One region of the Margalitia sp. FSL K6-0131 genome, then DNA from elsewhere that is predicted to be linked to it. Evidence: riboswitches for the same ligand, from Rfam matches in the RefSeq annotation. Region 1 holds a riboswitch; the other holds the start of a gene.
The links. A riboswitch is a leader RNA that binds a small molecule or an ion and turns the genes downstream of it on or off. The one in region 1 is predicted to bind S-adenosylmethionine.
Positions count from the first base shown of each region.

Region 1 (5,798 bases):
TGTATAGTCCAATCCTTGTTTGTACCTGGCTAAAAGTTCTTTCTTTTCTTTTTCCGTATACATTTTTGCATTTCCGATATAACGCTCTTCCATTGGAGTAACACCGCGTTCTATAAAGCTCTTTCCTTTGACACCTTCCGGCATCATTTTAGCCAATGCCTTAAGAAGCGATTTTCCAACTGCAGGAATCTTATTAAATACCTCTAAAGATTGGGGCTCTCGATAAATATTATAGCCTCCGAACAGCTCATCTGCCCCTTCCCCTGACAATACAACTGTAACATGTTTTCTTGCTTCTCTTGCAACAAAGTATAAAGGAACGCATGCAGGGTCAGCCAATGGATCATCAAGATGCCACATGATTTTCGGAAGTTCCTTCATGTATTCCTCCGGAGTAATCACATAGCTGATATTTTCTACACCAAGCTTTTCCGCGGTTTCCTTCGCTACATCAATTTCGCTAAAACCATTGCGTTCAAAACCCACGGAAAAGGTTTGAATTTTGGGATTGTATTGTTTCGCAATGGAAGCAATAATAGAGGAATCAATTCCGCCAGATAAGAATGATCCAACCGGAACATCACTGCGCATATGAACATTTACAGAATCGAAAAGAACATCTTTGATTTCTTTTATAAATTCATCTTCGGACTTATGAATCGGTTTAAACGCAGCTTTCCAATAGCGTTTAATATCTAACGGTTGTCCTAATCTTTTCACAAAATAATGGCCAGGCTCTAATTTTTTAATTCCAGCAGTCATCGTTTCAGGCTCAGGAACAAATTGGTATGTCATATAATGCTGAACAGCATCATAGTTTAATACATCATTTTCCATTGCCAATAATATACTTTTCTTTTCAGATGCAAAAAATGTCCGATTTTCTTCTTCTAAATAGAAAAAAGGTTTAATTCCAAAAGGATCACGAGCACCAAGCAAGGATTGTTCTTGTTTATCCCAAATAACAAACGAAAACATTCCGCGCAGTTTTTCAACAGCCTTTTCCTTATAATGGCTGTACAATGCTAAAATAACCTCAGTATCTGATGAAGTCGCGAACGTTAAGCCTGCTTCTATTAATTCATTACGTAATTCCACGTAATTATAAATTTCTCCATTAAAGATAATCCAATATCGATCGTTTTCATATGTTAATGGCTGGTGTCCGCTTTCTAAGTCAATAATGCTCAGACGACGGAAACCAAATTGAATATGTTCGTCTTCATAAAAACCATCGTCATCGGGTCCACGATGGGTAATAATGTCATTCATATTTTTAAATAGTTGTTTATCTTCATCACGAAGTTCAATTGAACGGTCGTGTACACAACCTATAAATCCACACATTATGTAGTTCACCTACTCCATTTTTTTAAGCTTCTTTTGAACAATGCTATTTTTCTTATAAATTATTGCTTTTCATCATTGTTTTAAATCTTAGACTTTGTTTCGGGCAATCTTATCCGATGAAGATGGTTATAAGATTTTTCTTTTACAAAAGCAATAGTACAAGAAAAAAGTCATTAAAAAATTCATACTACCTTATACTATCATTTTTTATTTCGTTTTTGCAGTAGCCATTTTACTTATCCCGACAAATATTTTTTTCCAAAATGTTCTTACGAATAGCTCTGTTAAATAATTCGTTGGCGTTTAGTACCGACTTATGCGCACCCGTTCACGTTTAAGCATACATTTAATTCAATAATAATCACTAATTTACCTCTTCGATAAAAAACAAAGAGGAGTTACAATATCGTTCTGTAACCCCTCCATTTTCTTTCAACCACTATTTTGCAAGTTGACTTAAAACTTCCGCTTTGTCTGTTCTTTCCCAAGGTAAATCTAAATCATTGCGTCCAAAATGTCCGTAAGCAGCCGTTTGCTTATAAATAGGACGTCTTAAATCTAACATTTTAATGATACCAGCAGGACGAAGGTCGAAGTTTTCACGAACCGCTTCAATCAATTCCTCTTCTGAAACCTTTCCTGTACCAAAAGTATCAATGGAGATGGATACCGGCTTTGCTACACCAATTGCATAAGCAAGCTGTACTTCACATTTATCTGCAAGGCCAGCAGCTACAATATTTTTAGCAACATAACGTGCAGCATATGCTGCGGAACGGTCCACTTTTGTAGGATCCTTACCTGAGAATGCACCACCGCCATGGCGTGCATAACCACCATACGTATCAACGATAATTTTACGACCTGTTAATCCAGCATCCCCTTGTGGTCCACCGATAACAAATCGACCAGTTGGATTAATGAAATATTTTGTGTTTTCGTCGATTAATTCTTTAGGAACAACTGGACCAATAACATATTCTTTCACATTGCGTTGAATTTGCTCTAAGCTGATTTCTGGATGGTGCTGTGTAGAAATAACGATCGTGTCAATTCTTGCTGGTTTGCCATTTTCATCATATTCAACCGTTACCTGTGTTTTAGCATCCGGGCGTAAATATGGAAGAATCTCTTCTTTACGCACTTCTGATAATCTGCGTGCAAGCTTATGTGATAGGGAAATTGGCAAAGGCATTAACTCCTTTGTCTCATTACATGCAAAACCAAACATTAATCCTTGGTCCCCTGCACCAATTGCTTCAATTTCTTCTTCAGACATTTGTCCTTCACGTGCTTCTAATGCTTTATCAACACCCATTGCGATATCGGCAGATTGCTCATCTATAGATGTAAGAACCGCACATGTTTCAGCATCAAAGCCATATTTTGCACGAGTATATCCAATATCTTTAATGGTTTCACGAACAATTTTTGGAATATCCACATATGTGCTGGTAGTAATTTCTCCTGCAACAAGTACAAGACCTGTTGTCACAGATGTTTCACAAGCCACACGTGCGTTAGGGTCCTTTGCTAAAATCGCATCCAAAATGGCATCCGAAATTTGGTCACATATTTTATCCGGATGACCTTCCGTCACGGATTCGGATGTGAATAAACGACGTTTGTTTGTCATCTTTTTTCCTCCCTTAGAGATAAATCAAAAACTCTATATTTACGCCTCACGGTACTCATTTCCCTAATAGTATGAAATAATCAGGAGAATTTATCCTCGATTCTTTCAAGATGCTATTTGCATTCATTCGCATTTTGCATTTACTTAGGCTGGGGCGAATAACTAAATAAAACCTTTCCTATTTATATTTTGAGGAAAGGTTCACATTCGTTTTTACGCCTTTCACTCTTATCGTTCAAGGAATTACCTTGCTACAGGTTAGCACCTTTTCATTTTAGCATGCTTATAAAAATGACTCTTCAACTTATCTACTAAGCTTTCATTTTTATTATATGCACCTAAAAAGCTGGTTGCTGGGCTTCATCGGGCCTGTCCCTCCGCCATCTCGGGATAAGAGTATCCGTTCAAGGTAAAATCATACGCAATTTGTCGCACCGTGTCAACTACTTCATGCATTTTTTCAATATTATTTAAGGCTTTTCTTAAACTTAGTTGCTTTTGTATAACAACCTTATTAAGGTTAAATATGAATGATACTTTATAGAAAAGATGCCTCGAAACCAATCTACTCAGGTTTTAGGAAAAAGTGACGAAAAGGAACAGATTAAATTCGGCTTTTGGGTTTTTAACAATCTATTCGAAAACAGCCTTATATAAAGCCCATTTTTAAAAATCGGAATAATGTTCCTTCAGTCAAAAATACTAATGTTATGGCTTAAATAAGGAAAGAAATCGAAATGTTAAAACTTTGTGTTTTTTAAAAAATAAGCATATATAGTATAGACTAATTATTTAATTGTGTTATACTAATTGACATAAGCGATTAAAAATTTTTTATTCTTTCATAAAGGATGGTAACGCATTCATGAATTCAATAAGTTTATCTACTGAATTAAGTGAATTACTAAATGGAAATAATGTTTATACTCAATTATCCGTTCCACGTTTAGTGGAAAAAATATTAGCGCGTAAAGAAGGAATCTTAACCTCAACTGGAGCAGTTCAGGCTGAAACTGGAAAATATACTGGGCGTTCCCCTAAAGATAAATTTATTGTTGAAGAACCTTCTGTAAAAGACAAAATTGATTGGGGTTCTGTCAATCAACCAATTTCTGTAGAAGTCTTTGACAAACTGTATCATAAGGTAATTCAATATTTAGAAAATCAAAATGAATTATTTGTATTTAAAGGATTTGCCGGTGCAGACAAAAAAAGCCGTCTTCCTATACAGGTTGTGAATGAATATGCTTGGCATAATTTATTCGCACATCAATTGTTTATCCGCCCATCAGAAGAAGAATTAGCGGATCATAAGGCACAATTTACGATTCTATCTGCTCCAAATTTTAAAGCAGACCCACAAGTAGATGGCACTAAGTCGGAAACATTTATCATTGTGTCCTTTGAACGCCGAATTATTTTAATTGGCGGAACGGAATATGCTGGAGAGATGAAAAAATCCATTTTCTCCATAATGAATTATTTATTGCCTGAAGCAGGAATATTACCTATGCACTGTTCCGCAAATGTAGGTCCGGAAGGCGATGTAGCATTATTCTTCGGCCTGTCCGGTACAGGAAAAACTACGTTATCCGCAGATCCAAATCGCAAGCTTATTGGGGATGATGAGCATGGTTGGTCAGCAAATGGGGTATTTAATATAGAAGGCGGCTGCTACGCAAAATGTATTGGTTTAACCCGTGAAAAAGAGCCGCAAATTTATGATGCCATTACGTTTGGATCTGTTTTGGAAAATGTAATGGTAAATCCTGATACACATGAAGCAATGTATGATGACAATACATTGACAGAAAATACACGTGCCGCTTATCCGATTCAATCCATCGATAATATTGTTGAACCAAGTGTAGCAGGTCATCCACAAACAATCGTTTTCTTAACAGCCGATGCATTTGGTGTCTTGCCTCCGATCAGTAAATTAACAAAAGAGCAGGCAATGTATCACTTCTTAAGTGGATATACATCGAAGCTTGCAGGAACAGAGCGCGGGGTTACTTCTCCAGAAGCAACATTCTCGACATGCTTTGGAGCACCATTCCTTCCGCTTCCTGCCACGGTCTATGCGGAAATGCTCGGTAAAAAAATTGATGAATACGGAGTCGATGTCTTCCTTGTAAATACAGGATGGACTGGCGGAGAATACGGCGTAGGATCACGTATGAAATTAAGCTATACACGCGCCATGGTTCAAGCTGCTTTAGAAGGAGAATTGCACCATGCTGAAACAGTAAAGGATGAAATCTTTGGCTTAAATATTCCATTACATGTTCCAGGTGTTCCAGATGAAGTACTATTACCAAATAAAACTTGGGCTAGCCAAGATGAGTATATTATAAAAGCAAAGGAACTCTCTGAAAAATTCCAATTGAATTTCCAAAAGTTCAAAAATGTTGACAAGGAAATTGTGGAATTAGGAGGTCCAAAGAAATTATAATAGAAAGGGTGACCAATTTGGTCACCCTTTTAATTTGTAGAATTCAAGGAAATTAACTGATAAAAAATCGTTGTTTTCTCTTTTTCCCATTCTACCTTTTGAATAACAGCTGTTCCGCTTGAATCACTTTCCAACGTCCGCTTGACATCAATTGGTATATCGATTGGATATAGGCGATACCCCGCTTTTTCTAATATAAATAAATTATCGTCTAATCGTTTTTCATTTCCTTTTGTCACAATCATCGTATTAAGTTCTAAAGGCATTCCCATTTATTTTTCTCCTTTACCTTATCTGCATTCTTACAACTATTTTATCATGTCAGTGCCTGTTTTTTCATCCATGAACATAAATCCG
Region 1 covers NZ_JBBOZS010000001.1:1,750,773-1,756,570, reverse strand. Annotated here, with positions in the region: gene asnB (asparagine synthase (glutamine-hydrolyzing)) at 1-1,347, opposite strand, end outside; gene metK (methionine adenosyltransferase) at 1,790-2,986, opposite strand; SAM riboswitch class I at 3,212-3,383, opposite strand; gene pckA (phosphoenolpyruvate carboxykinase (ATP)) at 3,852-5,441, shown strand; gene NSQ59_RS08520 (DUF2584 domain-containing protein) at 5,471-5,713, opposite strand; gene NSQ59_RS08515 (alpha/beta hydrolase family protein) at 5,758-5,798, opposite strand, start outside.

Region 2 (5,798 bases), 1.2 Mb from region 1:
AAGAATCTCACTCATTTTCAGATTATTAATAATTTTTATAAAAACTATATTGACAATTAAAATAATGCAACATAAAATAAAATCAAATAAATGAATGATTCATTCATTCACGATAACTTAGGAGGATGGTTAAAATGGAAAAAAGATGGACTGTAAAAGGAAAGTACATTATTATAACTGGGGCTACTAGCGGTATAGGGTTGGCTACGGCTAAGGAGCTAGTCAAGCGCGGTGCAAATTTAGGAATTATCGCACGAAATCAAGTTAAGGCAAATGAATTGGCAACGCAATTAAAAAATGTGTCGGGAGGAAAGACGGTGGTAGATGTGTTTTTAGCTGACATGTCTTCTCAAGAATCAATCAGACAGGTAGCAAAAGAGATTTTGTCAAAGTGCCCGAAAATTGATATTCTCATTAATAATGCTGGAGCAATGTTTGATCGACGTCAAGAAAGTGTCGATGGGATGGAGATGACGTGGGCAGTTAATCATTTAGGACCATTTCTTTTGACAACACTTCTCTTGGAAAGATTAAAGGAAAATGGTAACGCCCGTATCATTACCACTGCCTCTCACGGCCACAAAATGGTGAAGAAAGGAATAGACTTTGATGATATACATGCTAAAAGCTTATATTCTTTTCCAAAAATGCTTTTCGGCGGACCTACTATCAGGTATGGCGAGACGAAGCTTGCCAACATCTTATTTACTACAGAATTAGCTAAACGGTTAGAAGGAACAGGGGTTACAGCACACTGCTTCGACCCGGGGCTTGTTGCAACAAATTTTAATCAAAATAATGGCTTATTGGCTCGGTTAACAATGGCAGGAATGAAGCCTTTTTCCCGCAGTCCGGAAAAAGGTGCCGAAACATTAGTATGGCTTGCAGATACAGATGATATTTCAGAGGATAACGGCGGTTATTATGCGGATATGAAAAAAATTCTTCCATCAGTACCGGCTCAAAATCTGGAGGCAGCAAAGCGTCTGTGGGAAATCAGCCAAGAACAAGTTGGTTAACCTCAGCTTTTGTTAACGAAAGCCTTATAAACATCCTTATTTCAATTAAGAATGAATAAGCTTCAATACAGCCTAAATACACAATAGATGGGAGTGTACTTTTAAAATGACGTTAAAAGAACAGGATTATGCCCAAGATGAAAGAAGAGAAGAGATTAAGCGCGCTGCCTTGAAAGTATTTGCCCGCAAAGGAATTTCGGGAACAAAAATGAGTATGATTGCAGCAGAAGCAGGAATTAGTCAAGGGTTGTCCTACCGTTATTTCAGCTCTAAAGAAGAGCTTTTCAGCTTGCTTGTTCAGGAAGCATTGGAAGAAGCGCAGACAGCAATAGCGAATATCGGAAACCTTCCCGGAACACCGTTTGAACAGCTAAAAGCATTGACTAAAAATATGCTGGAGGAAAATCACAAACAATATTTCTTGCTCATACAGCAGGCGCATACATCCGATGAGACGCCTGTCAAGGTAAAGCAGCTTCTAGATCAATTCTCTTCAAAGGACACAATTGAGCAATTAATCCCAATATTTGTTAAAGGTCAGGAGATGGGGGAATTTTGTGAAGGGGATCCTCATCGGATCTTGTTCCTCTATCTTTCTGTTATCAGCGGTCTGATGATTCAAGACGTTTATACAGATGAAAACTATTGGGTAAACGAAATCGATAGCCTGATGAAGATTTTATCAAAATAATATATTTCGCTTTACCACTATTTTAAAAAGATTTTACTTGATAAAAGCAAATTATTGTTGTAAATTGTTAATTAAGTTGGTAAATTTCTGAATAATAACTAAATACTAAAAATCTTATCAAGAGAGGTAGAGGGACTGGCCCGATGACGCCTCAGCAACCGTCAATTTTTATTGAAATGGTGCTAATTCCAGCAGGTATTTTTTTGCCTGAAAGATAAGAAGAATGTTAGGGCATTTTCGAGGACTTCTTCTTATGGAGGTCCTTTTTATTTTGTATTCAACAAATAGGAGGATATTTCATGACAAATCATCATATTCATACAGAGCTTGTACAAATTGGAAACCGCAGTGAACAGGTAACAGGCGCGGTGAATCCGCCTGTTTACTTTTCAACCGCTTATCGCCACGCGGGAATCGGACTTTCCACGGGCTATGATTATTCCCGTACGAAAAATCCGACCCGTGCGCTTTTGGAGGATAGCTTTGCCAAACTGGAGGAAGGGAAGCAAGGATTTGCTTGCAGTTCAGGAATGGCTGCTATTCAACTCGTATTATCCCTCTTTCGCCAAAATGAAGAGATTATTGCTTCCGATGATTTATACGGTGGAACCTATCGCTTGCTTCAACAATACTCGGAAAGCTACGGAATTCGTACACATTTTATCGATTTAAATGATACGGCTAAGCTTAAGGCAGCGATAACAGAGAAAACTAAAGCAATCTTAGTAGAAACACCAACTAATCCTTTAATGATTGAAACGGATATTTCGGCTATTGCTGCGGTTGCAGAAAAAAATGATCTGCTGCTGATTGTTGATAATACTTTTTTAACCCCGTACTTACAAAAACCAATAACACTTGGAGCAGATATTGTCCTTCACAGTGCAACCAAATATATAGGCGGTCATAATGATGTGCTTGCCGGACTTGTTGTGGCGAAAGATACTGCTATTTGTGAAAAGCTTAGTGCCTACCATAATGGGGCTGGTGCTGTTTTGTCACCATTTGATTCCTGGCTGTTAATTCGCGGTTTAAAAACCTTGAGTATAAGAATGGAACGCCATCAGGAAAATGCGAAAAAATTAGTTGAGTTTTTACAAGAATGTCCTGAGGTTGAAAGTGTTCTTTATCCAAATAAAGGTGGAATGGTGTCCTTTCGTTTGCAAAAAGCAGAATGGGTTCCGGCTTTTTTAAAGAGTTTACAGTTGATTACTTTTGCAGAAAGCTTAGGCGGTGTGGAGAGCTTCATTACCTATCCGGCTACGCAAACACATGCTGATATTCCGGAAGAAGTACGTATTAAGCGTGGTGTATGCAACAGGCTGCTGCGTTTTTCAGTAGGGATTGAACATGCAGATGATTTAATTAGTGATTTAGAGCAGGCATTTGCGAAAATTCGGCAGGAGGAGTTGGTGCTGTAATGGGTATTCATCATGCATTTGATACAAAGCTAGTTCACAGGTGAGGATATATTGATGGGGTAACGGGGGCAGTGAACCCGCCTATTCATTATTCATCCACCTTCCATCAATCATCCTTTAATCAATTTGGCGAGTTCGATTATAGCCGTTCGGGAAACCCGACTCGGAAAATACTGGAGGAGACAATTGCTGATTTAGAAGGAGGAACAGCAGGCTTTGCTTTTTCGTCTGGAATGGCTGCCATTTCATCCGCTTTTATGCTTCTTTCCGCAGGGGATCATGTTCTCATATCCCAGGATGTATATGGCGGAACATACAGAATCGTTACAGAGGTTTTAACGAGATTTCAAATAGAACATACCTTTGTCGATATGACCGATTTGGATCAAGTGGCACAGGGCATCCGGCCGAATACAAAGGTTTTATATGTAGAAACTCCTTCAAATCCGCTTTTGCATATTACCGATCTGAAAGGTGTTATAAAAATAGCGAAAGCAAACGGTTGTTTAGTGTTTGTTGATAATACTTTCATGACTCCGTTTCTTCAAAGGCCATTAGACCTTGGCGCTGACATTGTCCTTCATAGTGCTACGAAATTTTTATCAGGTCACAGTGATGTTGTGGCTGGTCTCGCAGTTGTAAAGAACGATGACCTTGCTAAAAAGGTTGGGTTTATTCAAAATGCGTTCGGGTCTGTATTAGGGGTGCAGGATTGCTGGTTGTTATTAAGAGGAATGAAAACATTGAGTGTCAGGCTTCAGCAGTCCTCCAAGACTGCCGAACAAATTGCTACTTTTCTAGTGAAACACCCGCTTATCGAGGAAGTATTTTATCCAGGATTAACCTCTCACCCAGGATACGCTATTCACCATTCACAGGCGAAAGGAGCAGGTGCTGTCCTTTCGTTTCGCTTGCCTGACAGGGAATGTACAAAAGCATTTGTCGAGAATGTTCGGATTCCTGTTTTCGCAGTAAGTTTGGGGGCGGTGGAATCAATCCTTTCCTATCCGGCAACCATGTCTCATGCTGCAATGCCAAAGCAGGAACGGGAAAGAAGGGGAATTACAGATGGTGTTCTCCGGTTATCTGTCGGTCTTGAGCATGTAGATGATTTACTGGAGGATTTCGAACAATCGCTGCAGAAAGCAATTCGTTTTGCTGCAACCATTAAATAAAAGGAGTGAAGGCATGAACTTATTAGATAGACTAAAGAACTCTATTTTAGTTGCGGATGGTGCCATGGGAACGCTTCTCTACTCCTACGGAAAAGATACATGCTACGAGGAATTTAATTTATCCCATAGCGAGGATATTTTTAATATTCATCAAGCATATATACAGGCGGGTGCACAGGTTATCCAAACAAATACCTATGGTGCTAATTACTATAAATTAAGCCAGTATGGTCTGGAGGAGCAGGTAAAAGCCATCAATATAGAAGCGGTCCGGATTGTCAAGCAGGCTGCGAACAAAGATACTTATATACTCGGTTCAATGGGAGGATACCGCGGTTTTCGCAAGGCAGACATCACTCTTGCCGAGATTAAGCGCAGTTTTCGGGAACAGCTTTATCATCTTCTCCATGAAGGGGTCGATGGGATATTGCTCGAAACCTATTATGATGCGGAGGAGCTTTTTGCAGTTGTGGAAATTGCGAAGGAGGAAGCGGATGTACCGGTTATTGCGCAATTTTCCTTATTAGAACCAGAGGTTTTGCAAAATGGAACATATGTGAAAGACGGACTACGGCGGTTAGAAGAGCTTGGGGCGGATGTGGTCGGATTGAATTGCCGATTAGGACCTCATCATATGATCCAATCCTTTGAGCAGATACCCTTGCCTAACAGGGCATTTTTATCGGCATATCCAAATGCAAGTCTGCTAGATTACGAGGATGGCAGGTATGTCTTTACAAAAAATGCTGAGTACTTTAAGAGTTGTTCCGTACGGCTTGTGGAACAGGGGATACGCCTGATAGGGGGCTGCTGCGGTACAACGCCGGAGCATATTAAGGCAATTGCGGAGGGAGTCCGCGGGCTGCAGCCTATTAAGGAAAAAACGGTGAAACCGATTCGCCCAAAGATTGAAGTCCTCGCTTCCCATGTAGATCAGGAACCTCCGCTGCATGAGATTGTGAAAGAACGGACATCGATTATTGTGGAACTTGATACACCAAAGCATTTACAGACAGAAGCTTTTTTTACCGGGGCTAACCGTTTAAAGGAAGCGGGTATTGATGCTTTAACAATGGCCGATAACTCACTTGCCTCACCGCGTATTAGCAATGTCGCTATGGCAACGATTCTGAAGGAGCAGCATCATATTCGCCCGCTTGTTCATATTACTTGCCGGGATCGTAACTTAATTGGACTCCAATCCCATTTGATGGGGCTGGATGCTCTGGGGATAAATCAGGTTTTAGCGGTGACGGGGGATCCTTCAAAAATTGGCGATTTTCCGGGTGCAACGTCTGTCTATGACTTATCTTCCATGGATCTGATTGCCATGATGAAGCAATTTAACGAAGGAATTTCCTATTCCGGAAAGTCTTTAGGAAAAAAAACTTCCTTTTCTGTGGCAGCTGCTTTTAATCCAAATGTGCGTAATTTGGATCGTGCAGTTGCTCGGTTAGAGAAAAAAGTTCGGAGCGGTGCAGATTATTTTATT
Region 2 covers NZ_JBBOZS010000001.1:508,637-514,434, forward strand. Annotated here, with positions in the region: gene NSQ59_RS02620 (SDR family oxidoreductase) at 135-1,019, shown strand; gene NSQ59_RS02625 (TetR/AcrR family transcriptional regulator) at 1,126-1,710, shown strand; SAM riboswitch class I at 1,822-1,931, shown strand; gene NSQ59_RS02630 (methionine biosynthesis PLP-dependent protein) at 2,010-3,131, shown strand; gene metC (cystathionine beta-lyase) at 3,182-4,306, shown strand; gene NSQ59_RS02640 (bifunctional homocysteine S-methyltransferase/methylenetetrahydrofolate reductase) at 4,320-5,798, shown strand, end outside.
Region 2: linked by a shared signal. The riboswitch ahead of NSQ59_RS02630 (methionine biosynthesis PLP-dependent protein) and the one ahead of metK (methionine adenosyltransferase) in region 1 are both predicted to bind S-adenosylmethionine.